DNA from 4 places in the Streptomyces sp. NPDC091280 genome. Region 1 is predicted to be linked to each of the others. Evidence: riboswitches for the same ligand, from Rfam matches in the RefSeq annotation. Region 1 holds a riboswitch; each other region holds the start of a gene.
What was found. A riboswitch is a leader RNA that binds a small molecule or an ion and turns the genes downstream of it on or off. The one in region 1 is predicted to bind cobalamin.
Positions count from the first base shown of each region.

Region 2: another riboswitch for cobalamin. It lies ahead of metE (5-methyltetrahydropteroyltriglutamate--homocysteine S-methyltransferase); the one in region 1 lies ahead of ACIQPR_RS33400 (ABC transporter substrate-binding protein).
Region 3: another riboswitch for cobalamin. It lies ahead of ACIQPR_RS32485 (cobalamin biosynthesis protein); the one in region 1 lies ahead of ACIQPR_RS33400 (ABC transporter substrate-binding protein).
Region 4: another riboswitch for cobalamin. It lies ahead of ACIQPR_RS29180 (prenyltransferase/squalene oxidase repeat-containing protein); the one in region 1 lies ahead of ACIQPR_RS33400 (ABC transporter substrate-binding protein).

Region 1 covers NZ_JBIVUZ010000012.1:139,878-147,486, forward strand. The annotation lists gene ACIQPR_RS33385 (ammonium transporter) at 1-150, shown strand, start outside; gene ACIQPR_RS33390 (helix-turn-helix domain-containing protein) at 243-908, shown strand; gene ACIQPR_RS33395 (MarR family transcriptional regulator) at 1,092-1,943, shown strand; cobalamin riboswitch at 2,136-2,314, shown strand; gene ACIQPR_RS33400 (ABC transporter substrate-binding protein) at 2,369-3,418, shown strand; gene ACIQPR_RS33405 (FecCD family ABC transporter permease) at 3,415-4,428, shown strand; gene ACIQPR_RS33410 (ABC transporter ATP-binding protein) at 4,425-5,198, shown strand; gene ACIQPR_RS33415 (hypothetical protein) at 5,370-5,906, shown strand; gene ACIQPR_RS33420 (PASTA domain-containing protein) at 6,046-6,717, opposite strand; gene ACIQPR_RS33425 (alpha-L-fucosidase) at 6,906-7,609, opposite strand, start outside.
Region 2 covers NZ_JBIVUZ010000004.1:284,216-291,824, forward strand. The annotation lists gene ACIQPR_RS14575 (cytochrome P450) at 1-541, shown strand, start outside; gene ACIQPR_RS14580 (histidine phosphatase family protein) at 593-1,171, opposite strand; gene metE (5-methyltetrahydropteroyltriglutamate--homocysteine S-methyltransferase) at 1,291-3,609, opposite strand; cobalamin riboswitch at 3,764-3,991, opposite strand; gene meaB (methylmalonyl Co-A mutase-associated GTPase MeaB) at 4,040-5,023, opposite strand; gene scpA (methylmalonyl-CoA mutase) at 5,020-7,206, opposite strand; gene ACIQPR_RS14600 (methylmalonyl-CoA mutase family protein) at 7,206-7,609, opposite strand, start outside.
Region 3 covers NZ_JBIVUZ010000011.1:394,505-402,113, reverse strand. The annotation lists gene ACIQPR_RS32505 (alpha/beta hydrolase family protein) at 1-858, opposite strand, end outside; gene ACIQPR_RS32500 (class II aldolase/adducin family protein) at 1,462-2,238, opposite strand; gene ACIQPR_RS32495 (anion permease) at 2,559-3,821, shown strand; gene ACIQPR_RS32490 (hypothetical protein) at 3,875-4,096, shown strand; cobalamin riboswitch at 4,229-4,371, shown strand; gene ACIQPR_RS32485 (cobalamin biosynthesis protein) at 4,504-5,445, shown strand; gene ACIQPR_RS32480 (cobyric acid synthase) at 5,442-6,953, shown strand; gene cobN (cobaltochelatase subunit CobN) at 6,950-7,609, shown strand, end outside.
Region 4 covers NZ_JBIVUZ010000010.1:148,478-156,086, forward strand. The annotation lists gene ACIQPR_RS29165 (nuclear transport factor 2 family protein) at 1-273, shown strand, start outside; gene ACIQPR_RS29170 (ATP-binding protein) at 252-2,408, opposite strand; gene ACIQPR_RS29175 (PP2C family protein-serine/threonine phosphatase) at 2,878-3,933, shown strand; cobalamin riboswitch at 4,032-4,163, shown strand; gene ACIQPR_RS29180 (prenyltransferase/squalene oxidase repeat-containing protein) at 4,256-5,473, shown strand; gene ACIQPR_RS29185 (SCO2322 family protein) at 5,470-6,093, shown strand; gene ACIQPR_RS29190 (CbiQ family ECF transporter T component) at 6,086-7,162, shown strand; gene ACIQPR_RS29195 (ABC transporter ATP-binding protein) at 7,159-7,609, shown strand, end outside.

The DNA of each region.
Region 1 (7,609 bases):
GTGGTCCTGGACAAGACGATGGGCCTGCGCGTCCGCCCCGAGGTGGAGGAGGGCGGGATCGACGTCCACCTGCACGCCGAGAGCGCCTACGACCTGCTGCACGCGGTTCCCGCCGACTCCGCGCGCGGCACTGTGTCCACCACGACCTAGCAGCCGGGCCACCGCGGACGGCGCACCACCGTCCGCGGACCCGGCCCGGTCGGGCGAGTCCGCTTCTGAACAGGCACGGCAGAATGGCCACCATGACGACTGATCGGGATGCCGCCGACCTCCAGGACCGTGCCGCCGCGCTGCCCGACCGGGAGATCGACCCGGTCGAGGCGGCGCGGGCCCTGGAACTCGAAGTCGTCATCGGCCGCCAGGTCAGGGAGTACCGCACCGCCGCAGGCCTGTCCATCGCCGAGACCGCGGCCCGTGTCGGCCTCTCCAAGGCCATGCTCTCGAAGATCGAGAACGCGCAGACCTCCTGTAGCCTCACCACGCTCGGCCGCCTCGCCACCGGCCTCGGCATCCCCGTCACCGCGCTCTTCCGAGGCGTCGACGCCGACCGCGAGGCCGTCTTCGTCCCGGCCGGGCAAGGCGCCCGCATCGTGCGCCGGGGCAGCCGGGTCGGACATCTCTACGAACTGCTCGGCGCCCTGCGCGGACCGCACAAGCGGATGGAAGCCGTCCTCGTCACACTCACCGAACGGAGTGAGGTCTTCCCTCTCTTCCAGCACCCCGGCACCGAACTCCTGTACATGCTGGAGGGCGAGATGGTCTACGGCCACGGAGAGGCGGACTACACCCTGCGCCCCGGCGACGCCCTCCAACTCGACGGCGAAGGGCCCCACGGCCCCCAGGAGTTGGTGACCCTGCCCATCCGCTTCCTGTCCGTCACCGCGTTCGGCGACCACGCGCCGGAGTGACCGCGCCCGCCCCGCCGACCGGAACCAGGTCAACTGCCGTGCGCGGAGAGGGCGTTGCCCATATTCGACCGTGGCGGAGTACCGGATCGCCGGGCTGTGACCGACGGGCGGGTCCACGGCACGCCGATGAGTTTCGGTGTGCCGGACCGTCAAAGCAGGCACGCCTGGCAGAGGGAGAGACCGATGAGCAAGACGCGCCCGCATTCGATGACCCACATCGCCCGCCGCATGTTCGAGCTCTTGGAGCCGATCTGCCTGGTCACCTTCTTCGCCGACGAGTGCAACGACGAACTGGCCGCGCTCGGCCACCGCACCTACTGGGACGGCTACTTCGCCAGCCGTGCCGCACCGCTGGGGCGGGTGCCGGCACAGGTCGTGCACGCGGCCTTCTACAACTTCGCCGACGGAGAGGTCGCGCGGCACATCCCGAGTGCCTGGGAGACGATTCCGCCCGAGGCGTCCCTCGCCGCGCGCGAGCGGGGCAGTGCGGCCTCACTGCGGCGGATCCTCGGTGACGAACTGGCCGACTCCCCGGGCCTGGTACGCGCCGCTGACCTGACCACCAAGGCCGCGACCAACGCGCCCATGGTCGGCCGGGTGATGTACGCCGGGATGCGCAGCCTCCCGGTGCCGGGCGACCCGGTCGCCCGGCTGTGGCATTCCGCGACCATGCTGCGCGAGCACCGCGGCGACGGGCACATCGCCGCTCTCGTCGGTGCGGGCATCGGCGGCACGGAGGCCCATGTGCTGTCCGCGCTGGACATGGGCATCCATCCGCCGGAGTCGTTCGGGCGCGTCCATCACCTGCCGAAAGAGCGACTGGCCGCGGTCATGGACGGCCTGCGCGAGCGCGGGCTCGTCGACATCGAAGGCAGGTTCACCGACGCGGGCCGCGAGACCAAGCGGCGCGTGGAAGCCCTGACCGACGAACTCGCCACCCCACCGTACGAGGCCCTGTCGGAGGCCGAACTCACCGAACTGATCGCCGCGCTCGAACCCATCACGGCTGCCGTGGTGGCCGCAGGCTCGCAGTGACCCGCAGGCATTTTCGCGTCCGGTGAAGCCTTCGGGGAGAGACTCAGCCGGGCTGTGACCGCTCCGTCTGGCCTACGCGGTGACGGGTGGTCCGGTGGTGGGGCGCCCGGAGGCGAACGGGACGACCCACGGATTCCCCATGTGCCGAGCGCGCCCCGTGACCGATCGCACGGACCGGCCGTACGCCGATCTTGATAGCCTCATCGGGCCAGTCGAGCCACATCCGAGGCCAGGGAATCCGGTGCGAACCCGGAACTGACGCGCAGCGGTGAGGGGGACGGGCGGGGCACACCACGCCACTGGGAGACCGGGAAGGCGTCCCGTCCGGACGAACCCGAGTCCGAAGACCTGCTGGCACCTTCGCGCCCCCGCGCGGAGGGACGTCCGTAGGCCAGGCTCCGCGAACGAGCCCCGACCCCTGAGGCATGCCCGTGCTCCGCACCCCCGCTCTCCTTCGTACTCCGGCCCTTCTCCTCGCGTCCGCCCTCCTGCTCACCGCCTGCGGCGCCTCCGACGAGTCGGACGCGAACACCGGGAAGACCGCCGCCGGTTACCCCGTCACCATCGACAACTGCGGTGACAAGGTCACCCTCACGTCGGCTCCGAAGCGGGCCGTCTCCCTCAACCAGGGCACCACCGAGATCCTGCTCTCCCTCGGCCTCGCCGACCGCATGGCCGGTACGGCCACCTGGACCGACCCGGTGATGAAGGGCCTGGAGAAGGCCAACGCGTCCGTGCCCCGGCTGGCCGACAACGCGCCCTCCTTCGAGAAGGTCCTGGACGCCGACCCCGACTTCGTGACCGCCTCGTTCGTCTCCACCCTCGGCAAGGGCGGCGTCGCCACCCGCGGGCAGTTCGAGAAGCTCGGCGTACCGACGTACGTCTCGCCCTCCGACTGCTCGGCGGGCAAGGACAACGACAGCGGCGGCGACGGATCGCGCTCCACACCCCTCACGCTGGATGCCGTGTACGGCGAAATACGCGATCTGGCACGGGCGTTCGGTGTCGAGAAGCGCGGTGAGACGGTGGTCGCCGGACTGAAGGAACGGGTGCGCACGGCCACCGCCGGGCTGCACGCGTCCGACGTGTCCCTCATGTACTGGTTCGCCAACTCCCAGTCGCCCTACCTGGCCGGCTGCTGCGGCGCTCCGGGCGCCATCACCCGAGCCGTCGGCGCGAAGAACGCGTTCGCCGACACCCACGACGAGTGGCCCCAGATCGGCTGGGAGACCGTCGCCGACCGTGACCCCGACGTCATCGTCATCGGCGACCTGACCCGCAAGCAGCAGACCGCGGAGACCGCCAAGGCGAAGATCCGCTTCCTGGAGACCAACCCCGCCACCAAGAACCTGACCGCCGTGAAGAAGAAGCGGTACGTCCTGCTGAGCGGGCAGGCGATGAACCCGTCCATTCGCACCATCGAGGGGATCGAGAAGGTCGCGGCCGGTCTGCGCGACTTCGGGCTCGACAAGTGAGCCTCCGCACCGTCCTGTTGACCGGCGGCGGACTGGCCGCGCTGCTCGCCTCGACCGCCGTCGCCGTGACGATCGGGCCCGCCGACATCTCCACCGGCGACGTGTGGGCGTCCGTCGCGGCCCATCTCGGCTTCGGCGAGAGCACGTTGGCGCCGCTGCGGGACGGCATCGTGTGGAACCTGCGGATGCCCCGCACCCTGCTCGCCGCCGTGTGCGGGGCCGGACTCGCGGTGTGCGGCGCGGTGATGCAGTCGCTGCTGCGCAACCCGCTCGCCGACCCCTTCGTGCTCGGGGTCTCCTCCGGCGCGTCCACCGGGGCGGTCGCGGTGGTCGTCCTCGGGGTGGGCGGGGGAGCGCTGTCCCTGTCGGCCGGCGCCTTCCTCGGCGCGCTGCTCTCCTTCGCCCTGGTGCTGCTGCTCAGCCACACCCTCGGCGGCAGCACCGACCGGGTCGTCCTGTCCGGGGTCGCGGCCATGCAACTGTTCTCCGCGCTCACCTCGTTCGTCGTCCTGACCTCCGCCGACGCGGAGACCACCCGGGGTGTGCTGTTCTGGCTGCTCGGCTCGCTCACCGGCGCCGACTGGGGCCAGGTGACGCTGTGCGCGGTCGTCCTCGCCGCGGTCCTGGCCGTCTGCCTCGGCCACTCCCGTACCCTCGACGCCTTCGCCTTCGGCGACGAGGCCGCCGCCGGACTCGGCGTCCACGTCGCCCGTACCCGCCTGGTCCTGCTCTGCGCGACCGCGCTGCTCACCGCCGCCCTGGTCAGCTGCGCCGGCGCGATCGGCTTCGTCGGCCTGGTCCTGCCGCACGCCACCCGCGCGCTGACCGGGGCCGGACACGCCCGCCTCCTGCCCGTCACGGCCCTGACCGGCGCCGTGTTCCTGGTGTGGGTGGACACCCTGGCCCGTACCGTCCTCGACCCCCAGGAGGTTCCGGTGGGCGTGGTCACGTCCCTGATCGGCGTACCGGCGTTCGTGGCCGTGCTCTACCGAGGACGGAGCAGAACATGATCAGCCTGCACGCGGACGGCGTCGTACGGCGCCTGGGCGACAAGGTCGTCGTCGACGACGTCACGCTCACCCTCCGTCCCGGCGAGACCGTCGGCCTCCTCGGTCCCAACGGCTCAGGAAAATCAACCCTGTTGAGACTTCTGGCCGGAGTCCTCGCCCCCACCGCCGGAGTCGTGACCCTGGACGGGCGCCCGCTCACCGAGATCGGCCGCAGGGCCACCGCCCGCCGGATCGCCACCGTCGAACAGCACGCCGACACCCAGACCGAACTGACCGTCCGCGACGTCGTCGCCCTCGGCCGCATCCCACACCGCCGCGCCTGGACACCCGCCACGACGGCCGACACGGAGGCCGTCACCGAGGCCCTCGCGCGCACCGGCCTGACCGACCGCGCCGACCAGTCCTGGCACACACTCTCCGGCGGCGAACGCCAGCGCACCCAGATCGCCCGCGCCCTCGCACAGCAACCCCGCGAACTCCTCCTCGACGAACCCACCAACCACCTCGACATCCAGCACCAGTTGGACCTCCTGGAGCTGATCGCCGGCCTCCCGGTCACCGCCGTGATCGCCCTGCACGACCTCAACCTCGCCGCGATGTACTGCGACCGCCTGCTCGTTCTCCGCGACGGCCACGCGGTCGCGGAGGGCACCCCGGCCGAGGTCCTCACACCGACCCTCATCGAACAGGTCTACGGCGTCCACGCCGAGGTCACCCACGACCCCTGCCACCCCGTGATCCGCTTCCTGCGCCCGGCGCAGCCGCACTGAGCCCCCGTGGAGCGGAGCACACTCGGAGGAAGAGACCGGTGAGGTGTTTCTCCGATCCTCCCGAGCACCGAACCGCACGTGTCGGTCCACGTTCGTCGCGCCGGGATCTCCACCCTCAGTTCCACCCATGGGTCCAGGTGTGAGAGGGCCGCGGACAGCACGCTTGAGGACATGAACACAACGGACTGGATCACCGACATCGCGCTCGTCCTGATCGTCTTCCGCCAGCTGCGCGAGGGGCGCCTCGACCGCATGTCCTACCTGATCCCGCTGGGGATCGTGGCCTTCGTGTCCTCCCACTACCTGCGCTCCGTGCCCACCGCGGGCAACGACCTGGTGCTGATCGGCGCGCTGGTCGCCGCCGGTGCGGTGCTCGGCATCGCGGGCGGTGTCTACACCCGGATCCGCAGCGTGGGCGGAGACCTGTTCATCAAGGCGGGCGCGGTGTCGGCGGCGCTGTGGGTGCTGGGCATGGGCGCCCGGATGGGATTCCAGGTGTGGACCGACCACGGCGGCGCCGACGACGTGGCCCGCTTCAGCGTCACGCACGACATCACCACCGGGCAGGCTTGGGTCGCGGCGTTCGTCCTGATGGCGCTCACCGAGGTGGTGACACGGCTGGCCACGATCTTCGTCCGCAGCCGCATGGTCGAACACGAGGCCCCCTCGGGCACGCGGCCCGCGCCGGTCCTCGACCGCACCACCTGACCGCGGGGTTCACGGTGGCGTCAAGACCGGACCTGAGTGTCCCGTCGGCCACGACCCCTCAAACCATGGCCGGACGTGCCGGGACCGCAGGAAGAGGTCCCGGCACGAAGGCGGAGCGAACAGGTGCGGACGGACGGGATCACTCGCACTGGGCAGGCGGTGCGGGCTTCTTGCCGATCTTGATCGAGACCGAGGATCCCGGGAGCAGCACGGTGCCCGCGTGCGGACTCTGTGAACTCACCCTGTTGACGTTGTCGCAGTCGACGACACTGCCGACGGCGCCGAGCACGTATCCGGCGGCCGAGAGCGCCTGTCCGGCCTCCACCTGCGTGTCGCCCGAGAGGTTGGGCACGGTCGTCACACCCGTGACCGAGGCCGACACGGAGGCCAGCCCACGGCTGAATCCGGTGTCCGACGATGTGTCGATCACCGTGACGCCCCAACTGACGGTGCCGGTCTGGGTGATGAGCACCGACTGCGATCCGCCGCCGACCGGGAAGACCGTGGTCGTCGGGTTGAAGCCCGGACCGGTGATCTGAAGGACATCTTCGGGGGTGTTGGCGACGCAGTCCGCGCTCCACTGCACCAAGGCGGTACGGCCGAAGGTCACGGGGTTGGGTGTCACGGATATCGTGGCGGTCGCGGTGGCCGCGCAGTTCAGTCCGGGATCGTCCGCGTAGGCGGGTGTCACCGCGAACGCGGTGGCCACCAGCGCCGCGACGACCAGCACCACCGCCTTGGGCGAGCGTGCTACGCCGACCGCCCACCTCCGCAGCCCGGCAGTCACTCCCGCGCGTAGGTGGCGACGCACCGGTTTCGAGGCTTCTCTCATAACTCCCCCTGGATGCTTGCTCTCTGCATACCGAGCGGCCGGTGGCCGTCGGCGACCGATGGCCAGACTGATGCACCGTCATCCGGCTGTCACCCACGGATCCGCTGAGCGGACCGGGTGGGAGCGAGGGAGTGTCCGGAGGTTGGCAGGGACTGGCTCCGTGAAGGTCAGAGGGCGGTGAACGTCCACAGCAGGTTGGTGCTGGTGCCGTAGGTCCACTGCTTGGTGACCGAGCCGGAGGACACGTTGCCGCCGCCGTCCAGGACCAGGCCCGTGGTGCGGTTGGCGACGGAGTGGCGGCCGTCGCCGCGGTGGGTGATCAGCCACTGCTGGTTGGTTCCGCCGTTCCAGGCGGCCTGGCGGGCGGCGGAGCCGTCGGAGGTGGCGCCCCAGCCGTCGGCCACCATGCCGTTGGTGCGGTTGACCAACTTGTAGTAGCCGCCGCCGACTTCGACCGCCTGCCACTGGAGGTTGGTGCTGCCGTCCCAGGTCCACTGCTTGAGGTTGGAGCCGGAGGAGACGCTGCCGCCGCTGTCCAGGGCCAGGCCGTCCGTGACGTTGAGGATCTTGAAGTACGCGGCCGGGTCGAACTGCACCTTGAGGGACGTCACCTTGTCGTTGTTGCCGGTGGTCCTGAGGTCGGCGTTGTCGGCGGTGAAGGTCCAGGCGGTGCCGGTGAAGTCGTCGCCGGAGTAGCCGATGACCTGGTGGCCGGGGGCGAGTCGTAGGGAGGAGAGGGTGTCCGGGGTGAGGCCGGCCAGGGTCAGGTCGTCCGCCGTGTAGTCGCCGACCGAGAGGACGGTGCCGGTGCCGGAGTAGCCGACGTCCATGAAGGCCACCGCTCCGGTGCTGGGCCGCAGGCTGGGAATCT
Region 2 (7,609 bases), on a different contig from region 1:
GACCCTGGAGCACCGGCACCAACTCGTATCCGACCTCCAGAACCTGCTGATCGCCGGACACCTCACCACCACCGCGCTCATCGGTACGACCGTGCTGCATCTGCTCCGCCACCCGCGCCAGTGGGAGCTGCTGTGCGCCGAACCCGGACGCATCCCGGCGGCCGTCGAGGAGGCGGCCCGCTACGACACCGCGCTCCAGGGCTTCCGCCGGACCACCACCCGGCCGCTCGTCCTCGCCGGTACCGAACTCCCGGCCGGAGCACAGCTGTTCATCGCCTTCGGCGCGGCCAACCGGGACGAGCGGCGCCACCCGCGCGCCGACACCTTCGACATCACCCGCTCCCCGGTCGCCCGCCATCTCGCCTTCGGCCTCGGTGTGCACGGCTGCCCGGGCTCCCAGCTCGCCCGGGAGCAACTGCGGCTCACCCTGGAGGAGTTGACGCGCCGACTGCCCGGTCTGCGGCTCGCGGCGGACCGTCCGGTGGTCATGCGGCCCACGATGATCCACCGTTCCCCCTACGAACTGCACCTGAGGTGGTGAGCGGCGCGCGCCCCGGCCCCGGTGGCCACGGCGGAGACCCCGCTCCCCGCGTCAGCGGCCCTCGGACTCCAGCTCCCGCCCGAGCCGCAGGTTCCATCGCCCGGAGCGTCCGCTGAGCTCGGTCGCGGTCAGCGGCGGTACGTCGAGCCGCCAGAAGGCGGGTCCGGGCGCGTCGAGGACCGTGACCGCCAGGGCCCGTACGAACTCCTGCTCCACCACCGCGAGGGTCCGCCCCTCGACCGCCGCCGAGGCCGCCAGCCATCCGGCCGCCCGCTCGCACAGCGCCCGCACCGGCTCCCCGCCGTGGGGCACCGCGTCCGGGTCGGTGAGCCAGGACATCACCGCGTCCGGTTCCCGCGCCATCACCTCGTCCAGGGTCAGACCCCGCCAGCGGCCCATGTCGAGACCGGCCGCCGCCGGTTCCGGGACGGCCGAGAGACCGAGGGCGGCGGCCGTCTCCAGACAGCGCGCGGTGGGGGAGACCAGCACCCGGTCGGCCGCCCCGAGCCGGCTGGCGGACGCCTCGGCGCGGGTGCGGCCACTCGGGTCGAGCGGACTGCCGTCGTCGAAGCGGGCCTCCCGCAGGGACCGGTTCGACGCCGGTGTGATCAAGGTGATGCGGCTGGTCACTCGCTCGCTCCAGTTCTCCGGACAGGGGGTACGGCCATCGTCCCCCCCTGCGCTGCCCTGCGGGGCGGGGCCGACCGGGAGGGTTCCCCCGGCCGACCCCGCCCCGTTCGTCCCTCGGGTCAGGAACCCGCCAGTTCCTCCCGGACCGTACGGGCCGCCGTGACCAGGTTCTCCAGCGACGCGCGGGTCTCGGGCCAGCCGCGGGTCTTCAGCCCGCAGTCGGGATTGACCCACAGCCGCTCCGGCGCGATGGCCTCAAGTCCCTTGCGCAGCAGGGCCGCCGCCTCGTCCGCGCCGGGCACGCGCGGCGAGTGGATGTCGTACACGCCGGGTCCCGCCTCGCGCGGATAGCCGTGCCCGGCCAGCTCGCGCGCCACCTGCATGTGGGAGCGGGCCGCCTCCAGACTGATGACGTCGGCGTCGAGGTCGTCGATGGCCCGCACGATGTCGCCGAACTCGGCGTAGCACATGTGGGTGTGGATCTGGGTGTCCGGCCGGACCCCGGCGGTGGTCAGCCGGAACGCCTCCGTCGCCCACGCGAGATACGCCTCCCGGTCCGCCGCCCGCAGCGGAAGGGTCTCGCGTAGTGCCGGTTCGTCGACCTGGATGACCGAAGTCCCGGCCGCCTCAAGGTCGTTCACCTCGTCGCGCAGGGCGAGGGCGACCTGCCGGGCGGTGTCGCCGAGCGGCTGGTCGTCGCGCACGAAGGACCAGGCGAGCATGGTGACCGGCCCGGTGAGCATGCCCTTGACCGGGCGCGCGGTGAGCGACTGGGCGTACGTCGTCCAGCGGACCGTCATCGGCTCGGGGCGGGAGATGTCACCGGCCAGGATCGGCGGCCGGACGTAACGGGTGCCGTAGGACTGGACCCAGCCGTGCCGGGTGGCGAGGTAGCCGGTGAGCTGCTCGGCGAAGTACTGGACCATGTCGTTGCGTTCGGGCTCGCCGTGCACCAGGACGTCGAGGCCGGTCTTCTCCTGGAAGGAGACCACCTCGCCGATCTCCGCCCTGATGCGCTCCTCGTACCCGGCCGTGTCGATCCGGTTCGCCCTCAAGTCGGCGCGGGCGGTGCGCAGTTCGGCGGTCTGCGGGAAGGAGCCGATCGTGGTGGTCGGCAGCAGGGGCAGACCGAGCCGCGCCCGCTGGGCGGTGGTCCGCTCGCCGTACGGCTGCGAGCGGCGGGCGTCGGCCTCGGTGACGGCGGCGGCACGGGCCCGTACGGCGGGGTCCCGGGTGATCGGGGAGCCCGCGCGGGAGGCCAGGTCGGCGCGGTTCGCGGCCAGTTGGGCGGAGATCGTGCCGGTGCCCCGGGCCAGGCCCTGGGCGAGGGTGACGATCTCCCGCGTCTTCTGCCGCGCGAACGCAAGCCAGCGCAGGAGCTGCGGCTCGATGTCCCGCTCGGCGGCGGCGTCGAGCGGGACGTGCAGCAGGGAGCAGGAGGCGGCCACGTCGACCCGGTCGGCGAGACCGAGCAACGTGCCCAGTACGGCAAGGGACTTGGTGAGGTCGTTGACCCAGATGTTGCGGCCGTCGACCACTCCGGCGACCAGCCGCTTCCCGGGCAGCCCGCCCACCGCGGCCAGGGCGTCCAGGTTGGCGGCCCCGGCCCCGGTGAAGTCCAGCGCCAGCCCCTCCACCGGAGCCTTCGCCAGGACCGGCAAGGCGTCGCCGAGCCGGTCGAAGTAGGAGGCGACCAGCAGCTTCGGGCGGTCGGTGAGCGCGCCGAGGTCGCGGTAGGCGCGCTCGGCGGCGTTCAGTTCGGCCGGGGTGCGGTCCTGCACGAGCGCGGGCTCGTCGAGCTGCGCCCACTCCGCGCCCGCCGCCCGCAGATCCGCCAGCACCTCGGCGTACACGGGCAGCAGCCGGTCCAGCAGGGTCAGCGGCTCGAAGTCGGCGGGCGCGTCGGGCGCGGGCTTGGCGAGCAGCAGATAGGTGACCGGGCCGACGAGGACCGGGCGGGCCGTGAGCCCCAGCGCGAGCGCCTCACGGAACTCGCCGACCTGCTTGCCGGAGTCGGCGGTGAACACCGTGTCCGGCCCCAACTCGGGCACCAGGTAGTGGTAGTTGGTGTCGAACCACTTCGTCATCTCCAGCGGCGCCACGTCCTGCGTGCCGCGCGCCATCGCGAAGTACCCGTCCAGCGCGTCGAGTTCGACGGCGGCACGGAGGCGGGCGGGGATCGCGCCGACCATGACGCTGGTGTCCAGGACATGGTCGTAGTACGAGAAGTCGCCGGTCGGCACTTCGTGGAGGCCGGCCTCGGCCAGCTGCCGCCAGGTGGCGCGGCGCAGTCCGGCGGCGGTGGCCCGGAGGGTGTCGGCGTCGACGCGGCCCTTCCAGTAGCCCTCGATCGCCTTCTTCAGTTCCCGGTCCGGGCCCTGGCGGGGGTAGCCGTACACGGTGGCGCGTGCTGCCGCGGCTGCGGTCTTGGTGGTCACGGAGATCTCCTTCGCGAGATGAATCCCTGAGATCCCGGACGACGGGACGAGGGCGCGAAGGGATGACGGACCGGACGGCGGCGGTCGGGTGACCGTCCGTCCGGTGTGTTCGCCGACCCGCCCACGAGGTCACCGGGATGTCCGCGCGCGAACAGGTCGCGTACGGGCAACGGGCAGGTCTTCGGACTCGCGGGCCCGCCCTCCGGAAACCGGAGGACACCTACTGGCCGTCGCTTCCCAGGCCCGGTCTGTTCGGGTCCAGTGCTTATGACGGCGGTCGTTCCCACTCACCGCTGCGGGGCAGTCCCGGATTCCCACCGGGTTCCCTCTTACGACGCATCCCGCCTGGCGGACGGGGCGAACCAGCTGCGTGCACCAGCCTAGAGGGTGCGGGGCGGATACGTCGATCTTCGGGCCGTCGGCCGGCCGCTCAGCCGGACCCGGATCCGAAGGCCCGCAGGATCTCCTCCGCCGCCACGGTCGCCGTCAACTCGCCTTCCCGCACCCGGCGTTCGAGATCCGGCGCCAGCGCCCGCACCGCCGGATCGGCGTGCAGCCTGCCCAGCAGCTCGTCGCGGACCATCGTCCACGTCCAGTCCACCTGCTGCGCACGGCGTTTGGCGGCCAGCCGGCCCGTGGAGTCCAGCAGCGACCGGTGCTGTTCCAGGCGCTCCCACACCGTGTCCAGGCCGGTGCCCTCGCGGGCGCTGCAACTCAGCACCGGTGGGGTCCAGGCGGCGTCGGCGGGGTGCATCAGCCGCAGCGCGCCCGCCAACTCCCGTGCCGCGCCCCGCGCGTCGCGCTCGTGCGGGCCGTCCGCCTTGTTGACGGCGATGACGTCCGCCAGTTCCAGGACGCCCTTCTTGATGCCCTGCAACTGGTCGCCCGTGCGGGCCAGGGTCAACAGCAGGAAGGAGTCGACCATGTTGGCCACGGCCGTCTCGGACTGGCCGACGCCCACCGTCTCGACCAGGACGACGTCGTAGCCCGCCGCCTCCATGACCACGATCGACTCCCGGGTCGCCTTCGCGACGCCGCCGAGCGTGCCCGCGGTGGGGGAGGGGCGGACGAAGGCCGCCGGGTCCACGGCCAGCCGCTCCATGCGGGTCTTGTCGCCGAGGATCGAGCCGCCCGTCCGGGTCGAGGACGGGTCCACGGCGAGGACCGCGACCCGGAACCCGAGCGAGGTGAGCAGCGTGCCGAAGGCGTCGATGAACGTCGACTTGCCGACGCCCGGCACCCCGCTGATGCCGATCCGCCGCGCCTTGCCGCTGTGCGGCAGCAGCTCGGTCAGCAACTCCTGTGCCATGACGCGGTGTTGGGGCCTGGTCGACTCGACGAGGGTGATGGCGCGGGCCACCAGGGCCCGCTTGCCGTCGAGCACGCCCTTCACATAGGTGTCGACATCGATCACGGGGTGTGCCCGAGGTCGGTGGCCAGCCGCTCGACCAGGTCGTAGGCCGCGTCCGGGATCACCGTCCCGGGCGGGAACACGGCCGCCGCGCCCATCTCCAGGAGCGTGGGCACGTCCTGCGGCGGGATCACCCCGCCGACCACGATCATGATGTCCTCGCGGCCCTCCTCGGCGAGCGACTCCTTCAGCGCCGGTACGAGCGTGAGGTGTCCGGCGGCCAGCGAGGACACCCCGACGACGTGCACGTCCGCCTCGACGGCCTGCCGGGCCACCTCGCCGGGGGTCTGGAAGAGGGGGCCGACGTCGACGTCGAAGCCGAGGTCGGCGAAGGCGGTCGCGATCACCTTCTGGCCGCGGTCGTGGCCGTCCTGGCCCATCTTGGCGACCAGGATGCGCGGGCGGCGGCCCTCGGCCTCCTCGAACTCGGCCACCAGGGCGCGGGTGCGTTCGACGGACGGGGACTCGCCGGCTTCGGTGCGGTACACACCGGAGATCGTACGGATCTGGCTGGCGTGGCGCCCGTACACCTTCTCCAGCGCGTCGGAGATCTCACCGACCGTGGCCTTCGCGCGGGCCGCGTCCACCGCCAGCTCCAGCAGGTTGCCGGTGCCCTCGGCGGCCCGGGTCAGCGCGTGCAGCGCGTCCTGGGTGGCCTGTTCGTCGCGCTCGGCGCGCAACCGCCGCAGTTTCTCGATCTGCTGGGTGCGCACGGAGGAGTTGTCGACCTTGAGGACGTCGATCTCCTCGTCGGTCTCCACCCGGTACTTGTTGACGCCGATGACCGGCTGGCGCCCGGAGTCGATACGCGCCTGGGTGCGGGCCGCGGCCTCCTCGATGCGGAGCTTGGGGATGCCCGCGTCGATCGCCTTGGCCATACCGCCCGCCGCCTCGACCTCCTCGATGTGCTGCCAGGCCCGGCGCGCGAGGTCGTAGGTCAGCTTCTCGACATACGCGCTGCCGCCCCACGGGTCGATGACCCGGGTGGTGCCGGACTCCTGCTGGATGAGGAGCTGGGTGTTGCGGGCGATACGGGCCGAGAAGTCGGTCGGCAGGGCGAGCGCCTCGTCCAGGGCGTTGGTGTGCAGCGACTGCGTGTGGCCCTGCGTGGCCGCCATCGCCTCCACCGCCGTACGCGTCACGTTGTTGAACACGTCCTGCGCGGTCAGCGACCAGCCCGAGGTCTGCGAATGGGTGCGCAGGGAGAGGGACTTGGCGTTCTGCGGGTCGAACTGCCGGACCAGCTTGGCCCACAGCAGCCGGGCCGCCCGCAGCTTCGCGATCTCCATGAAGAAGTTCATGCCGATCGCCCAGAAGAACGACAGCCGGGGCGCGAACGCGTCCACGTCCATCCCCGCCGCCCGGCCCGCCCGGATGTACTCGACACCGTCCGCGAGGGTGTACGCCAGCTCCAGGTCGGCCGTCGCGCCCGCCTCCTGGATGTGGTAGCCGGAGATGGAGATCGAGTTGTAGCGGGGCATCCGCTGCGAGGTGAAGGCGAAGATGTCGGAGATGATCCGCATCGACGGCTTCGGCGGATAGATGTAGGTGTTGCGGACCATGAACTCCTTGAGGATGTCGTTCTGGATGGTCCCGGCCAGCTTCTCGGGCGGTACGCCCTGTTCCTCCGCCGCCACGATGTAGAGGGCGAGCACGGGCAGCACCGCGCCGTTCATCGTCATCGACACGGTCATCCGGTCCAGCGGGATGCCGTCGAAGAGCTGGCGCATGTCGTAGATCGAGTCGATCGCCACGCCCGCCATGCCGACGTCACCGGTCACCCGCGGGTGGTCGCTGTCGTAACCCCGGTGCGTGGGCAGGTCGAAGGCGACCGACAGGCCCTTCTGACCGGCCGCCAGGTTGCGCCGGTAGAACGCGTTGGACTCCTCGGCCGTGGAGAAGCCCGCGTACTGCCGGATCGTCCAGGGCTGGTTGACGTACATCGTCGGGTACGGGCCGCGCAGATACGGCGCGATGCCCGGATAGGTGGCCAGGAAGTCCAGGCCCTCCAGGTCCTGCCCCGTGTACAGCGGTTTGACCGCGATGCCCTCCGGGGTCTCCCACAGGAGGTCGTCGCCGCCCGCCGCCTTCTTGACGGCGTCACGCCATTCGTCGGGTCCGGCTGCGGCGGCCGGGGCCCCCAGCTCGATCCCCGAGAAGTCGGGGATACGCCCCTTCGCTGCCATCAGGACACTCCCATGCGGTCGAGGGTGGCGGACAGAACGGCTACCGCGTCACAGCCCGCGAAGACATAGGCGTCGACACCGGGATACTGCCCGGGCCGGCCCGCGAGGAACACGTGCCCGGCCCCGGCCGACCTCAACTCCCTCGCGACGTCGGCCGCCTGCTCCTCGTACAGCGCGTCGCTCGAACACAGGCAGGCCTCGGTGGCGCCGCTGTCGGCGAAGCCGCCCGAGGTGACCGGCTCGATGCCGCCCGCCTGGAACAGGTTCGACGCGAAGGTGAGCCGGGCGGTGTGCGCGGCGGCCGGGCCGAGCGCGGCCAGGAAGACGCGCGGGCGGGAGCCGGTCGCCGCGAGGTGGGCGTCGGAGCGGGCGCGCAGTGCCTCGAAGGCCTCGTCGCGGCGCA
Region 3 (7,609 bases), on a different contig from region 1:
GAGCGGCAGCAGCGCGCCCGGAGTGTGCCGGGCGGTGGCCAGCGCGCGGAGCGTCGTCTCCCAGTCCAGCACCGGCGAGTCCAGCACCAGGCCCGAGACGCGGTCGCGCATCCCGGAGTGGGCGGCGGCGCGCAGCGCCATGGTGGCGCCGGTGGACCAGCCGTACAGGACGACGTGCTCGGCGCCGTAGCGCACGGCGTAGCGGATCGCGGCGTCCAGGTCGCGCCACTCGGTCTCGCCGAGGTGGCCCAGGCCGTCGGGGTTGCGGGGCGCGCCGAGGTCGCCGCGGTAGGCGAGGGCGAGCACCGGGAAGCGGTGTCGGTGCAGGAACTCCATGACGTTCAGGGCGAGTTCGCGGGTGGTGCCCAGGCCGTGCACCGCGATCACCCAGGTACTGCGCGCTCCGGGTACGAACCACGCGGGCAGGGAGCCGAGTTCGCCGGGGATGTCGATGTCGGCGTGGTCGAGGCCGAGGGCGGCGCTCGGGTCGCCGATGTGGAGGTTGGGGGTGAGCCACACCTTGTCGCGGGGGTGCAGGGTGCCGTGGGTGACGCGCTCCAGCCGGCGTACGACGGTGTCGGCGGAGGGGGCCGCGCTGTCGACGACTGGGCCGACGACCGCGTGGGAGCCGTCACCGGCGAGGCCGTAGACACCCGGCCGCAGGGAGGCCAGGTCCCGGGTGAGGGTGATCTGCCCGGCGGCGGTGGCGTGCACCGTGAGCCGGGGTTCGGTCGGCAGCGGACGGCCGGGCGGTGCCTTCAGCGCGGCGTCGCTGGCGTAGCGGCCGGCGGCGACGCCCACCGCACCGGCCGCGAGGGCCACGGAGACGGCCGCGGCCGTCGCTTTGACTGTGCGCACCGCTCCAGTGTCCCGGCGGACCCGGCCACCGGCCAGCCGGAGGAGGCACGGGGGTGGGCCGGAGGCCGGGGAGAGCGGGCGTGGGGAGAGTCGGCGTGGGGAGGGTGCAGTGGGGGGGAAGGTGCGGTGGGGGGAAGGTGCGGTGGGGGGCCGTCGGGCGGTTTGGGCGGCGCCGGCCGCCCTGTCAGTCCTGCCGGCCCTGGCCGCCCTGTCAGCCGGGGCAGTCCTGCCAGCCCCGTGAGCCCTTCCCGGTTCGGCGGATCCCGCCAGCCCTGTCAGTGCCGCTGGCCCCGCCAGTCCCGGGAGCCTTCCTGGTTCGGTCGCCCCCGCCAGTCCCGCCAGCCAGCCGAAGGCCCGCCCCGGTCAGCCCTGCCGACACCGCCAGCCCCGCGAACCGCCCCGGTTCGATCGCCCCCGCCAGCACTAGCGGTCCCGCCAGTCCCGCCAGCAAACCGAAGCCCAACCCGGTCAGCCCTCCCCTCGACCGACCTCAGCGCCACCGCCCCGGTGAGCATCCCCGCCAGCCCTTCCCCGCCAGCCCTCGGGCCCTCCCCTCGCTCACCCCGCCGGCCCTCTCGACCCCACGCACCCCACGCACCCCGCTCACCCCCGCTGCCCATACCCCCGCAACCGCTTCCCCGCCTCCGCCACCTGCTCCCCCGACAGCAGCGTCGGCGACAGCCCGGGTACCGACGACGCCGTCAGCCACAGGCGGCACATCCACTCCAGCTGGGCCGTGCGGTCGTAGGCCTGGTCCAGGGAGGTGCCGTAGGCGATCGTGCCGTGGTTCTGGAGGAGGCAGGCGGAGCGGTCGGTGAGGGCACGGAGCATGTTCTCGGCCAGCTCCTCCGTGCCGTAGGTCGCGTACGCGGCGACCCTGACCGGGCCGCCGAGGGCGCCGGACATGTAGTGGATGGAGGGGAGTTCGGGGACGAGGGTCGAGACGGCCGTCGCGTGGACGGCGTGGGTGTGGACGACCGCGCGGGCGTCGGTGTCGCGGTACACGGCGAGATGCATGGGCAGTTCGCTCGTCGGGAGCAGGGTGCCGAGGACCTGTCGGCCGTCGAGGTCGACACCGACCGTGTCGTCGGACGTCAGCCGGTCGTAGGGGACGCCCGACGGGGTGACCAGGACGATGTCGCCGACGCGCGCCGAGACGTTCCCGGAGGTGCCGACCACCAGGCCGTCGGTGACCGTCCGGCGGGCCGTGACGACGAGTTCGTCCCAGGCGCTCGCCTCCTCGGGGCGCACCCGCCTGCGCCACGGCTCCCCCACAGCCTCCACGGACTCCACTCCCTCCAGACCGCCCCGCTCGCCTCGGTCTCCCCGCCCTCCCCGCTCGCCCTGCCCGCCCCGCTCGTCCCGCCGCCGCTCAGCCATGCCGTGATCCTGCCAGCCGGTTCCTCAACACGCGCTCGGACTGGAGCACTTCAGGCCGGAAGCCGCGCACCCAAACAGGTACATATGGGCAACCAGCACCCATTCACGCACTCCGCATCGCATACAACCCGCACGACGGAAAGCGCGGCCACCACAACCCGACCAAGCACAAGGCCAGCAACCCAAGCAGACCGCCAAAGAAGCCCACCCCGGAGTTACCGGCCCGTACAGACACCCCAGAGACCCCCTTAGTTCATCTTCCGTTCATCCAGGTTGCCTACGGTCAACGCGCCAATGACCTCGAACGATTGCCTGGGTAAATGGAAAGCTTCTCGCTGATTCTCGCGATTGTGGTGGTCACCGCACTCGCGTTCGATTTCACGAACGGTTTCCACGACACCGCCAACGCGATGGCCACCACCATCTCGACCGGTGCGCTCAAGCCCAAGGTCGCGGTGGCCATGTCGGCCACCCTCAACCTGGTGGGCGCGTTTCTCTCCGTGGAGGTCGCCAACACGATCTCCAAGGGTCTTGTCGACGAGAGCGGCATCCGTCCCGAGGTCATCTTCGCCGCCCTGGTCGGCGCGATCCTCTGGAACCTGGTGACCTGGCTCGTCGGCCTGCCGTCCAGTTCCTCGCACGCCCTGATGGGCGGTCTGATCGGCGCCACCATCGCCTCCGCCGGGACCGGCGCGGTCCACGGCGACGTCCTGGTCACCAAGGTGCTGCTGCCCGCGGTGGCCGCCCCGATCGTCGCGGGTGTCGCGGCGATGCTCGCCACCAGGTTCTCGTACGCGCTGAGCCGCGGCGCGGACGGCAAGGCCGCCGACAAGGGCTTTCGCGTCGGCCAGATCGCCTCGGCCGGCCTGGTCTCACTGGCCCACGGCACGAACGACGCGCAGAAGACGATGGGCATCATCACCCTCGCGCTGATCGCCGGCGGTTCCATCGCCCCCGACTCGGACCCGCCCACCTGGGTCATCCTCTCCGCGGGCCTCGCCATCGCGATGGGCACCTACATCGGCGGCTGGCGCATCATCCGCACGATGGGCAAGGGCCTGACCGACCTCCGGCCCCAGCAGGGCTTCGCCGCCCAGACCAGTGCCGCCGCGGTCATCCTGGCCTCCTCGCACATCGGCTTCTCGCTCTCCACCACGCACGCCGTCTCCGGCTCCGTGATGGGCGCGGGCCTCGGCCGCAAGGGCGGTGTCGTCCGCTGGTCGACCGCCACCCGGATGTTCGTCGCCTGGGGTCTGACGCTGCCGGCCGCCGCGCTGGTCGGCGCGCTCGCCGAGTCCGTGACCGACCTCGGCGACTGGGGCACCGCGTTGGTGGCCGTCTTCCTGGTCGCCTCCAGCGCCGGCATCTGGCTGCTCTCCCGCCGCCAGGTGGTCGACGCCTCGAACGTCAACGAGTTCGAGGAGCCGGCCGGTGTGGTCACCGCGGCCATCGCCGCCGTCACCCCGCCCCCGTCCGTCGCCCTCTCCGAGGGCCTCACCGCGACGATCCCCTCGCCGCCCGTGAGCCCCGCCCCCGCCTCCGCGGCGCCCGACACGGCCACCCCGCCGGCCGCCGCGGTCTGAGTCCTCGAACCCCGTCGGCAGGAACCAGCAGGAACCAGAAGGAACGAATCAGCATGGACATCGACTGGGCAGCCCTCGGCTCCGTCTTCGGCGTCAGCCTCGTGGTCACCGTGGCCCTCGTGGCCGTCTTCACCCTCGGCATCACCGCCCTCTCGCGCCGCGAACGGGCCACCGCCCAGGGCGACTCCGCGACCCTCGCCCTGACCGGCGCGTACGCCTGCTTCGCGGCCTGCGTGGCGGCGGTGGCGTACGGGATCTACATCATCGTGGCCTGACCGGCCGCCAGTTGGACCCACGTGGGGTGCGGGACGGACACCGTCCCGCACCCCACGTGCGCGTGGCCCCTCCGACGCCCCGCGTGTGGGCCTCAGCACACTCCTCCCCCGCAGGTCAACGGCAAGTTGACGCCCCTTCCAACCCCGTGGTGGACTGCCGGGGCCATGTACGGCGGCAGGAGAGGAAGCCGGTGCGAATCCGGCGCGGTCCCGCCACTGTCACCGGGGTAGACAACCCCGGGAGCCAGGAACTCTCACCGCCGGTCTCGTCGAACCAGGGCGTGGACACCCTGAGTGAGGACATATCGCCATGCTCGGCTGCCGTTCGAGGTCCCGTACCAGCTCAGCGAACGCCCCAGCGACCGCCCCAGTGTCCGACTCGGCGACCGTAGCGACCGGCTGAGCCGATGCGTGCCGATCGCGTCTTCGCGTACGGCGCCGCCGCCGGCCTCCTCGGTGACCATCTGCTCGGCGATCCCCGCCGCGGTCATCCGGTCGCCGCGTTCGGCCGCGCCGCCGGTGCCGTGGAACAGCTGCTGTGGCGCGACCACCGAGGCTGGGGCGCCCTGCACACCGCCGTGTGCGTGGGCGGCGCCGTCTCCCTCGCCACCGTGGCCACTTCGGCCCTACGACCGTCCCGTACGGCCTCTGCCGCCCTCACCGCCGCCGCCACCTGGGCGGTCGTCGGCGGGACCTCCCTCGCGCGCGAGGCCGGGATCGTCGGCCGGGCGCTGGAGGCCGGTGACATCGAGGCCGCCCGCGCCCGGCTCCCGCACCTGTGCGGGCGCGACCCGCAGGCCCTCGACGCGGACGGGATCGCCCGCGCCGTAGTCGAGTCCGTGGCCGAGAACACCTCCGACGCGGTGGTGGGCGCCCTGGTGTGGGGCGGTGTCGCGGGTGTCCCGGGTCTGCTCGGCTTCCGGGCCGTGAACACCCTGGACGCCATGGTCGGGCACAAGTCGGCCAAGTACCGCCGCTACGGCTGGGCTTCGGCCCGTCTCGACGACGTGGCCGGCTGGCCCGGCGCCCGCCTCACCGCCGTCCTCGCGACGCTCGCGGGCGACGACCCGCGCGGAGCGGTACGCGCCTGGCGCACCGACGCCCGCCGGCACCCGAGCCCCAACGCCGGTCCCGTGGAGGCCTCCTTCGCGGGCGCCCTCGGCGTACGGCTGGGCGGCACGCTCTCCTACGGCGGCCGGGTCGAGCACCGGCCCGTGCTCAACGGCGCCGGCCGGGCCGTCGCCGTGGCGGACATCGACCGAGCCGTACGGCTGTCCCGGCGCGTCGGCTGGCTCGCGCTCGGGGTCAGTGTCGCCGGGCGGCTGCTGCTGAAGGGACCCAAGTCATGAGCGGCGGCGGGCTGTTGGTCGCGGGCACCACCTCGGACGCCGGGAAGAGCGTCGTCACCGCCGGGATCTGCCGGTGGCTGGTGCGGCAGGGCGTGAAGGTCGCGCCGTTCAAGGCGCAGAACATGTCGCTGAATTCGTTCGTGACGCGCGAGGGTGCCGAGATCGGCCGGGCGCAGGCCATGCAGGCGCAGGCCTGCCGGATCGAGCCGACCGCGCAGATGAACCCGGTCCTCCTCAAGCCGGGCGGCGACCGCAGCAGTCAGGTCGTGCTCATGGGGAAGCCCGTGGGCGAGATGAGCGCGCGCGGCTACCACGGTGGCCGGCAGGAGGCGCTGCTCGGCACCGTGCTGGACTGCCTGGCCGAGTTGCGGGGCACGTATGACGCGGTGATCTGTGAGGGGGCCGGCAGTCCGGCCGAGATCAATCTGCGCCGGACCGACATCGTCAACATGGGGATCGCCCGGAACGCCGGACTCCCCGTACTGGTCGTCGGGGACATCGACCGCGGCGGTGTCTTCGCCTCCTTCTTCGGGACCGTCGCGCTGCTCTCCCCCGAGGACCAGGCGCTCGTCGCCGGGTTCCTCGTCAACAAGTTCCGGGGCGATGTCTCGCTCCTGGAGCCGGGGTTGGAGATGCTGCGCGGTCTCACCGGGCGGCGTACGTACGGTGTGCTGCCGTTCCGGCACGGGCTCGGGATCGACGAGGAGGACGGGCTCCGGATCTCGCTGCGCGGGACCGTCCGCGAGTCCAGCACCGCGCCGCCGGTCGGCGCGGACGTGCTGCGGGTCGCGGTCTGCGCGATCCCCCTCATGTCCAACTTCACCGACGTGGACGCGCTGGCCGCCGAACCGGGCGTGCTCGTGCGGTTCGTGGACCGGCCCGAGGAGTTGGCCGACGCCGATCTCGTCGTGATCCCGGGGACCCGGGGCACGGTGAAGGCGCTGGAGTGGCTGCGGGAGCGCGGCCTCGCGGACGCGATCGTCCGCCGGGCCGCCGAGCACCGGCCCGTCCTCGGCATCTGCGGCGGCTTCCAGATCCTCGGCGAGCACATCGACGACGAGGTCGAGAGCCGGCGGGGGCAGGTCGACGGTCTCGGGGTATTGCCCCTAAGGGTCCGGTTCGCCCCCGAGAAGATCCTTACCCGGCCGGAGGGGAGGGCACTCGGGGAGCGGGTCGAGGGATACGAGATTCATCACGGGGTCGCCGAAGTCACCGGCGGGGACGCCTTCTTGGACGGCTGCCGGGTCGGTCAGACCTGGGGCACCCACTGGCACGGCTCGCTGGAGTCGGACGGGTTCCGGCGGGCCTTCCTGCGCGAGGTGGCCGCCGCCGCGGGGCGCCGGTTCGTGCCGGCCGCCGACACCTCGTTCGCCGGGCTGCGCGAGGAGCAGCTCGACCGGCTCGGCGACCTCATCGAACAGCACGCGGACACGGACGCGCTGTGGCGGCTCATCGAGTCCGGCGCGCCACAAGGACTGCCTTTCATTCCACCGGGAGCGCCCGCATGAGCACAGTGTTGTTGTTGTCGACCGCCGACACGGATCTGCTGGCGGCCCGTGCCTCCGGCGCCGGGTACCGGATCGGCAACCCGTCCCGCGTGGACGCCGTCGAGGAGCTGCCCGCGCTCCTCGCAGGGGCGGACATCGCCGTCGTACGACTGCTCGGCGGCAAGCGCGCCTGGGAGGACGGGCTCGCCGCGCTCAAGGCCTCGGGCGTCCCGACCGTGCTGCTGGGCGGGGAGACGGTCCCCGACGCGGAGTTGATGGCCGAGTCGTCGGTACCGGCGGGTGTGGTGGCCGAGGCGCTGCGGTATCTGGTCGAGGGCGGTCCGGACAACCTCACCGAACTCGCCCGCTTCCTCTCCGACACCGTGCTGCTCACCGGCGAGGGCTTCGAAGAGCCGCGGAAAATGCCGGAGTTCGGGGTGCACGGCGAGCGTGCCGTCGTCGAGGGCCGACCCACGGTCGGCGTGCTCTTCTACCGGGCGCACCAACTCTCCGGCAACACCGGCTTCGTGGACACCCTGTGCGAGCAGATCGAGGCGAAGGGCGCCAACGCCCTTGCCGTGTACTGCGGTTCGCTGCGCGGTGCCGACCCCGGGCTCTACGACATCCTCGGACGGGCGGACGCGCTGGTCGCCACCGTTCTCGCGGCGGGCGGTGCG
Region 4 (7,609 bases), on a different contig from region 1:
GGCGCCCGGCCCGCCGACCGGCTCTCGCGGCGCCTGATGTCGAACGTCCTGGTCACCCTCACCTCCCCCGGCTCGGCGATCTCGACGGCGTACTTCACGACGTACCGGATCGACGGCCATCACGGCGGCCAGGTGCCCGCCGGACCACCGGTCCAGGTCGGGCACTACGAGGACACCTTCCGCCGGGTGGAGGGGAGTTGGCTGATCGCCACCCGGACCCTGTTCCTGCCGTTCGGCGGGCCGACCCCGCGTCAACGGCGGCTCGTCGCATAGCTGATCCCCTCGTCGTAGGACATCGCCAGGCCCGCCCGGTAGCCGGTCGTGTAGGCGGTGTCGCCGAGGTGGGCGCGGACGCGGAGTTCGCAGGTGCGGCGGGTGGCGATCAGGTCCGGGGAGTCCATCTGGGCACGGCCGGTGAGTTCCCACAGGCGGGTGCCGATGCCGAGGAGGCGGGCCGCGCGGTGGGCGTCGCCCGCGGCGACGACGGCGGCGGCCAGCAGGTCGAGGGACATGGCGGCGCCGACGGTGTTGTGCAGCAGGGCGTGACCGGCGACCGAGGTGCGGGCGCCGAGCACGGCCGCCGGCAGGTCGCCGCGCGCCAGGTCCGCCTGGGCGATCAGGTAGTCGGCGAAGGCCCCGCACCAGTACTCGCCCTGTTCACGGCCGACCGTGCGCACCTCGTCGGCGACCGCACGGCCGCGCTCGAACTCGCCGCGCAGCACGTGCGCGAGGGACAGTGCGAGCCGCGCCTGCAACTGGGCGGCGCCGAACCCGTCGTCCTGGACGGGGAGTTGGGGCGCGGCGGCGAGGACGTCGATCGCCTCGGCCTGCCGTCCGGTGAGGGCCAGGTGGCCGCCCCTGAGGTAGACGGCGGCGACCTGGGCGACCGGGGAGCCCTGTTCGCGGGCCGCGTCGGCGCAGCGCACCGCCCAGTTGGCCGCCGCCTCCTGGTCCCCCTGGAGGATGGCGACCGCGCCGCGCGACCACACGGCGAGGGTGCGGCCGGGGCCGGGCGGCGAGTCGGTGGCGAGGGCCTGGTCCAGGCAGTGCTGGGCCTCGCGGAGGTAGCCGCAGTGCCGCCACAGGAAGCCGACGTGGCCGGCCATCTCCACGGCCGCGTACCACCGTTCGCCGGCCGGCTCGGCGAGCGCGCAGTCGACCGCGGCACGCAGATTGGCGTGTTCGGTCAGCACGCGCTCGCACCAGGCGACCTGCCGTCCGGTGTTCCACTCGGCGCAGCCCTCGCGGGCGAGGCGGGCGTAGTGGTCGCGGTGGCGCCGTCGTACGGCGTGTTCCTCACCGAGGGCGTGCAGCCAGTCGGCGCCGTACTCGCGGACGGTGTCGAGCATCCGGAAGCGGGCCGAGATGACGGGGTCGGGCAGCACGATGGACTGGGCCACGAGCCGGTCCAGCAGCCCGGCGATCCGCTCCTGCGGCAGCGGCCCGCCCGCGCAGACCTGCCGTACGGCCTCCAGGCAGAAGCCGCCGCTGAAGACGGACAGCCGCGCCCACAGCAGCCGTTCGAGCGGGGCGCACAGTTCGTGGCTCCAGCCGATGGCGGTGCGCAGGGTCTGGTGGCGGGGCGGGCGTTCGCCCGGGGCGGAGACCAGCAGGTCGAGGGGCGAGGACGAGAGCGGGGGGACGGGCGGCGCGGACGGGTCCGGCGATGACGGTAAGGCGGACGGGTCCGGTAAGGACGGTAAGGGCGGGGGGACGGGCAGGCGTTCGCCGAGGCCGGCGTGGAGCTGGTCGAGGCGGGTGTGGAGCTGGTCGAGGCGGGTGTGGAGCTGGTCGAGGGTCAGCTCGGTCAGGCGGGCGGCGGCCAGTTCGAGGGCCAGCGGGATGCCGTCGAGGCGGCGGCAGACGGCCACGGCGGTCGCGCGGACGGCCGGATCGTCGGCGGGCAGCGGGCGTCCGGCGGCTGCGGCGCGCTCGGCGAACAGTTCCACGGCGTCACCGGCGCCTGGTCCGGTGGGGGCGCCGGGGCGGTCGTCCACGGGCAGCGGCGGGAGGCGCAGGACGTCCTCGCCGGGCAGTGCGAGCCGTTCCCTGCTGGTGAGCAGGAGGCGCAGTCCGGGCAGGCGGGAGCGGAGCGCGGCGGTGAATCTGGCGCAGTCCGCGAGGACGTGTTCGCAGGAGTCGAGGACGAGCAACAGCCTTCTGCCGTGGGCCCATTCGGCGATGACGTCGATCACCGGCCGGGTGGACTGGTCGACGAGCCGGAGAGTCTCCATGACGGCGAGATCCACGAGTCCGGAGGTGCGCAGGGGGGACAGCTCGGTCAGCCACACCCCGTCGGGATACGCGTCCCGGACCCGCGCCGCCGCACGCAGCGCGAGCCGGGTCTTGCCGACGCCGCCGACCCCGACGACACTGACCGGCCGGGCAGACCCGGTGTCCGGGTCCAACGCGGCCCGCAGCCGGTCGAGTTCGACGCGCCGCCCGACGAAACCCGGCGTCTCCGGCGGCAGATTCCCATGGCCCGCATGGTGGTCCCCATGGCTTCCGTGGCTTCCATGGCTCCTGTCGTTCCCATGGTCCCCATGGCTCGCATGACTCCCATCGCTCCCATCGCTCCCATGGCTGTCGGCGTCGCGCGGGTTCCCCCGGTCGGTCCTGTCCGGCACGAGGCCAGTGTGTCCGTACGTCGGCGACGGCGTGCGCGGGTCCGGGAACCGCGCCCACGGCTGTCCGGAAAAGCCCTGAGGCCACCGGAACGGCCACCCTTTTCGATCATTCGTCGTCCCGGTCGGACGACTTGTGATCGAGGGCCGGTCAACTCCCCCGTGCGGCAGGTACGGAGCCGCGAATTCCGCGATCGTCATGACGTGAACGCGGGGGACATGGGGACATGAGGGACATGAAGACGCGAGAGGCATGAACACGATGAACGGGGGCGGTCGCTTGCTCGTCGCACCGGCCGGCTGTCTGCTGGCGGCCACGCCGGGCCTGCTGATCGGCCGGGTGCAGCCGGTCCTGCCGCTGCTGGCGCTCGGCCCGCTGATGGCCGCCACCTTCCTGGGCGCCCGCCGGACCCTCCTGGTCTGCTGCTGGACGGTGCTGCTCGCGCTGGCGGCGGGCCTCGGCTCGGACGCGCAGCTGAACGCCGGGTTCGCCGTCCGCTGGGGCGCGCTGCTGGTCGGCTGCGCGTGCGGTGTGTACGCGGCACGGCGGCACGGCCGGCTGCGGGCGCGGCTCGCGGAGGCGCGGGAGGTGGCCCGGATCACCCAGGAGGCGATCCTGCGGCCCGTCTCCCGCACCCTCTCCGGCACCCAGGTCAGCACCCGCTACCACTGCGCGCACCCCGAGTCCTCCGTCGGCGGCGACCTGTACGACCTCGCGGTGACGCCGTACGGTCTGCGGGTGCTGGTCGGGGACGCGCGCGGGCACGGGCTCGACGCGCTGCGGACGGCCGCCGACACACTCGTCGGGTTCCGTGAACTCGCCTCTACGGCACCGGACTTGACGACCCTGGCGAAGGCGCTGGACGCCCGGCTGGCGCCCGGTCTCGGTCCGGAGGACTTCGTCACGGCGGTGCTGGCCGAGTTCGGTCCCGGCGAGGTGCGGCTCGTCAACTGCGGCCATCCGGCGCCCCTGCGCTCCGGGCAGCGCCTGGAACTCCTCGAACCCCGGGTCCCGGCACTGCCGTTGGGACTGTGCCCGGACCCGCAGCAGTACCGGGTCCGTCTCCAGCCCGGCGACCGCCTCCTCCTCTACACGGACGGCCTCACCGAGTCCCGCGCCCTCGACGGCACCCCGTTCGCCCTGCTCACCGAGTGCGCGACGGCGCTGAGCGAACCGACACCGGACGCGGCACTGCACGCCCTGTACGAACGCCTGCTCGCCCACACCGGCGGACCGCCCACCGACGACCTGGCACTGGTCCTGTGCCAGCCGACGGGGGTCGGGGCGGGGGCGCCGGTCCGGGTCTGAGACCGGTTCCGGACCGGACCGGCCGTCGACCGGCTCCGGCCGGCCTGGTGACCGCACGACCGCGGCCGGGCACCCCCTCCCCACAGCCGACACCCAGGTTCCCCGTAGAGTGACCGGGTCGTCATCACACCCGTACGGGGGAAAGCCGGTGCAATTCCGGCGCTGACCCGCAACCGTGATCCGTCCCTCCGGGGCCGGTGAGCCGGACCGCCCCGTACGGTACGTGACCGGCTCGCACGCGCCGTCGAGGAATACGGAGCCGAGCCGCCCGGGGGTGTTCCCGTGCTGCCCTGCTCCCCGTAGGGGAAGGCATCCGCCGATCATGAACGTCCGCCGCAGCGCCGCGGCCCTGGCCGTCGGCATCACCGTCACCGTGAGCGCCGCGACACCCGTCGCCGCCGCCGGTCCGTCCCCGTCGCCCTCCGTCGCGATACCCGCCGGGCTCTACGGCACCTCCGACCCCACCTACGACGGCGTGTGGCGTCAGTCCCTGGCCCTGCTCGCGCAGGACGCGGTGGGTGTGCGGCCCGCCGACAGCGCGGTGGCGTGGCTGGCCGGGCAGCAGTGCGCCGACGGGGCCTTCGCGGCGTTCCGGGCCGACCCCGGCAAGGCGTGCGACGCCAAGGTCGTGGTCGACACGAACAGCACGGCCGCCGCCGTACAGGCCCTCGCGGCGCTGGCCGGTTCCCACGACGCGCGGGTGGCCAGGGCCGTCGCCTGGCTGAAGTCCGTCGAGAACCCGGACGGCGGCTGGGGATACTCCCCCGGCGGTGCCAGTGACGCGAACTCCACCGGCGTCGTCATGGACGCGCTCGGCGCCGCCGGAGTGACCGTGCCGAACGTCCGGAAGGACGGGAAGTCCCCCTACGACGCTCTCCGGAAGCTGGCGCTGCCCTGCGACGGCGGTACGGACGCGGGCGCCTTCGCCTACCAGCCGGACAAGAAGGGCGGGCTGGTCGCCAACGCGGACGCGACGGCCGCCGCCGTGCTCGGCCTGGCCGGCCAGTCGCTCGCCGGGAGCCGGCGGGACGACGCCGGGGCCCCCGCGGACTGCGCGCGGCCGGACTCCGGCGCCTCCGGGACGACGCTGAGCCGCAACGGCGCCCGCTGGCTCACCCGGGCCCTGGCCAAGGACGGCCACCTCACCACGGCCCTCCCGGGCGCCGAGCCGCAGCCCGACTACGGCAACACGGCCGACGCGGTCGTCGCGCTGTCGTCGCTCGGCCTGCACGACCAGGCCGCGAAGCCGCTGCGCTGGCTGGAGACCCACGCGAAGGCGTGGGCCGCGCGGGGAGGTCCGGCCGCCTACGCGCAGCTCGTGTTCGTGGCGACCACCGCGAAGGGCGCCGACGTCCACGACTTCGGCGGCCAGGACCTCGTCTCCCTGCTGAACGCGACCGGCCCGGAGGTCAGGGCGGCCTCCGACGGCAACGATGGTTCCTCGGAGGTCGCTTGGGCGGTCGGCGGCGCTCTCCTGGTCGTGGCCGCGGCCGGTGCCGTGCTGTTCGTCCGTGGCCGCGGGCGTGGGCGGCAGCAGTGACCCGCCGCCCCTCCCCCGTCCGCGTCCCCGTCCTCCTGCTCACCGCGCTCGTGCTCGCCGTCGCCGCCAACTCCCCCGCCCAGGCGGCCGGTTACCGCTACTGGTCGTTCTGGGACCGCACCGGCACCCACTGGACGTACGCCACCCAGGGCCCCGCCACCAGCCGTCCCGCCGACGGGGACGTGCAGGGCTTCCGCTTCGCGGTGAGCGAGGACTCGGCCGACGCGCGGCAACCCCGGGGCCCGGCAGTCGACTTCACGTCGATCTGCGCCAAATCCCCGGCCGTGGACGGGAAGAAGCGCGTCGCTCTCGTCATCGACTTCGGCACGGCGTCCGACGCGCCCTCCGAGGAGACCCCGCCCGCCCGCCGTACCGCCTGCGCCACCGTCTCCCCCGACGCCACGACGGCAGAGGCGCTCGCGGCGGTCGCGAAGCCGCTGCGCTACGACCCGAACGCCCTGCTGTGCGCGATCGACGGCTACCCGGACCAGGGCTGCGGGGAACAGACCACCCCGGCACACCACGAGGACCACGCGCTGGGTCTGACGGCGAGCGCGGCGGTCATCGCGCTGCTGGCCGCGGCGGCGGTGTGGCAGGCCCGCAGGCGCGGACATGCGTGAGCGGAGCGGGCCCGACTCCATCCACCCGGGCGCCTGGTGGACCTGGTCCCTGGGGCTCGCCACCGCCGCCACCCGCACCACCAACCCCCTCCTCCTCACCCTCCTGATCACGGTCACGGCCTACGTCGTGGCGACGCACCGCACCTCCGCCCCCTGGTCCCGCTCCTACGCCGCCTTCGCGAAACTCGCCCTGGCCGTCCTCCTCGTCCGCCTGTTCTTCGCGACAGCCCTCGGCTCGCCCGTCCCCGGCACCCACACCCTCCTCACGCTCCCCGAAGTCCCGCTCCCCCACTGGGCGCAGGGCATCCGCCTGGGCGGCGAGGTCACCGCCGAGGGCCTGGCCTTCGCGTTCTACGACGGTCTGAGACTGGCCGCGCTGCTCGTCTGCGTCGGCGCGGCGAACGCCCTGGCGAACCCGGCACGGCTCCTGAAGTCCCTGCCGGGCGCCCTGTACGAGACCGGTGTCGCGGTGGTCGTGGCGCTCACCTTCGCCCCGAACCTCGTCGCCGACGTCCGCCGGCTGCGCGCCGCCCGCCGCCTCCGTGGCCGTCCCGACCGCGGCCCGCGCGGCCTGCTCCAGGTCGGACTCCCGGTCCTGGAGGGTGCGTTGGAGCGCTCGGTCGCCCTGGCCGCCGCGATGGACGCGCGCGGTTACGGCCGCAGCGCACAGGTGCCCGCCTCCGTACGGCGCACGACGAGCGCCCTCACGCTGGGCGGGCTGCTCGGGGTGTGCGCGGGGACGTACGGACTGCTCACGGCCGAAGGTGGCGGCTACGGGCTGCCGTTGCTGCTCGCCGGAGTCCTCGCCGCGGCGGCGGGGCTGCGGCTCGGCGGCCGTCGTACGCTGCGCACCCGCTACCGCCCCGACCCGTGGGACCGGCGGGCGTGGCTGGTCGCCGGGTCGGGGGCGGCGGTCGCCGCGCTGCTCACCGCCGCCTCCGTCCTGGACCCCGGCGCGCTCACTCCCGGTGCGGTGCCGCTCGTCGCGCCGACCCTTCCGCTCTGGCCGGCCGCTGCCGTACTGCTGGGCCTGGCCCCCGCGTCACTCACCTCCAGGGAACCGTCATGATCCGCTTCGAGGATGTCTCCGTGACGTACGACGGAGCCGCACAACCCGCCGTCCGGGGAATCGACTTCGAGGTCCCGGAGGGCGAACTCGTCCTGCTGGTCGGCCCGTCGGGGGTCGGCAAGTCCACGGTGCTCGGCGCGGTGAGCGGGCTGGTGCCGCACTTCACCGGCGGCACCCTGCGCGGCCGGGTCACGGTCGCCGGCCGCGACACCCGCACCCACAAGCCGCGTGAACTCGCCGACGTGGTGGGCACGGTGGGCCAGGACCCGCTCTCCCACTTCGTGACGGACACGGTCGAGGACGAACTCGCCTACGGCATGGAGTCGTTGGGTATTGCCCCGGACGTGATGCGCCGTCGCGTCGAGGAGACCCTCGATCTGCTGGGCCTCGCCGGACTGCGGGACCGCCCGCTCGCCACCCTCTCCGGCGGTCAGCGGCAGCGCGTCG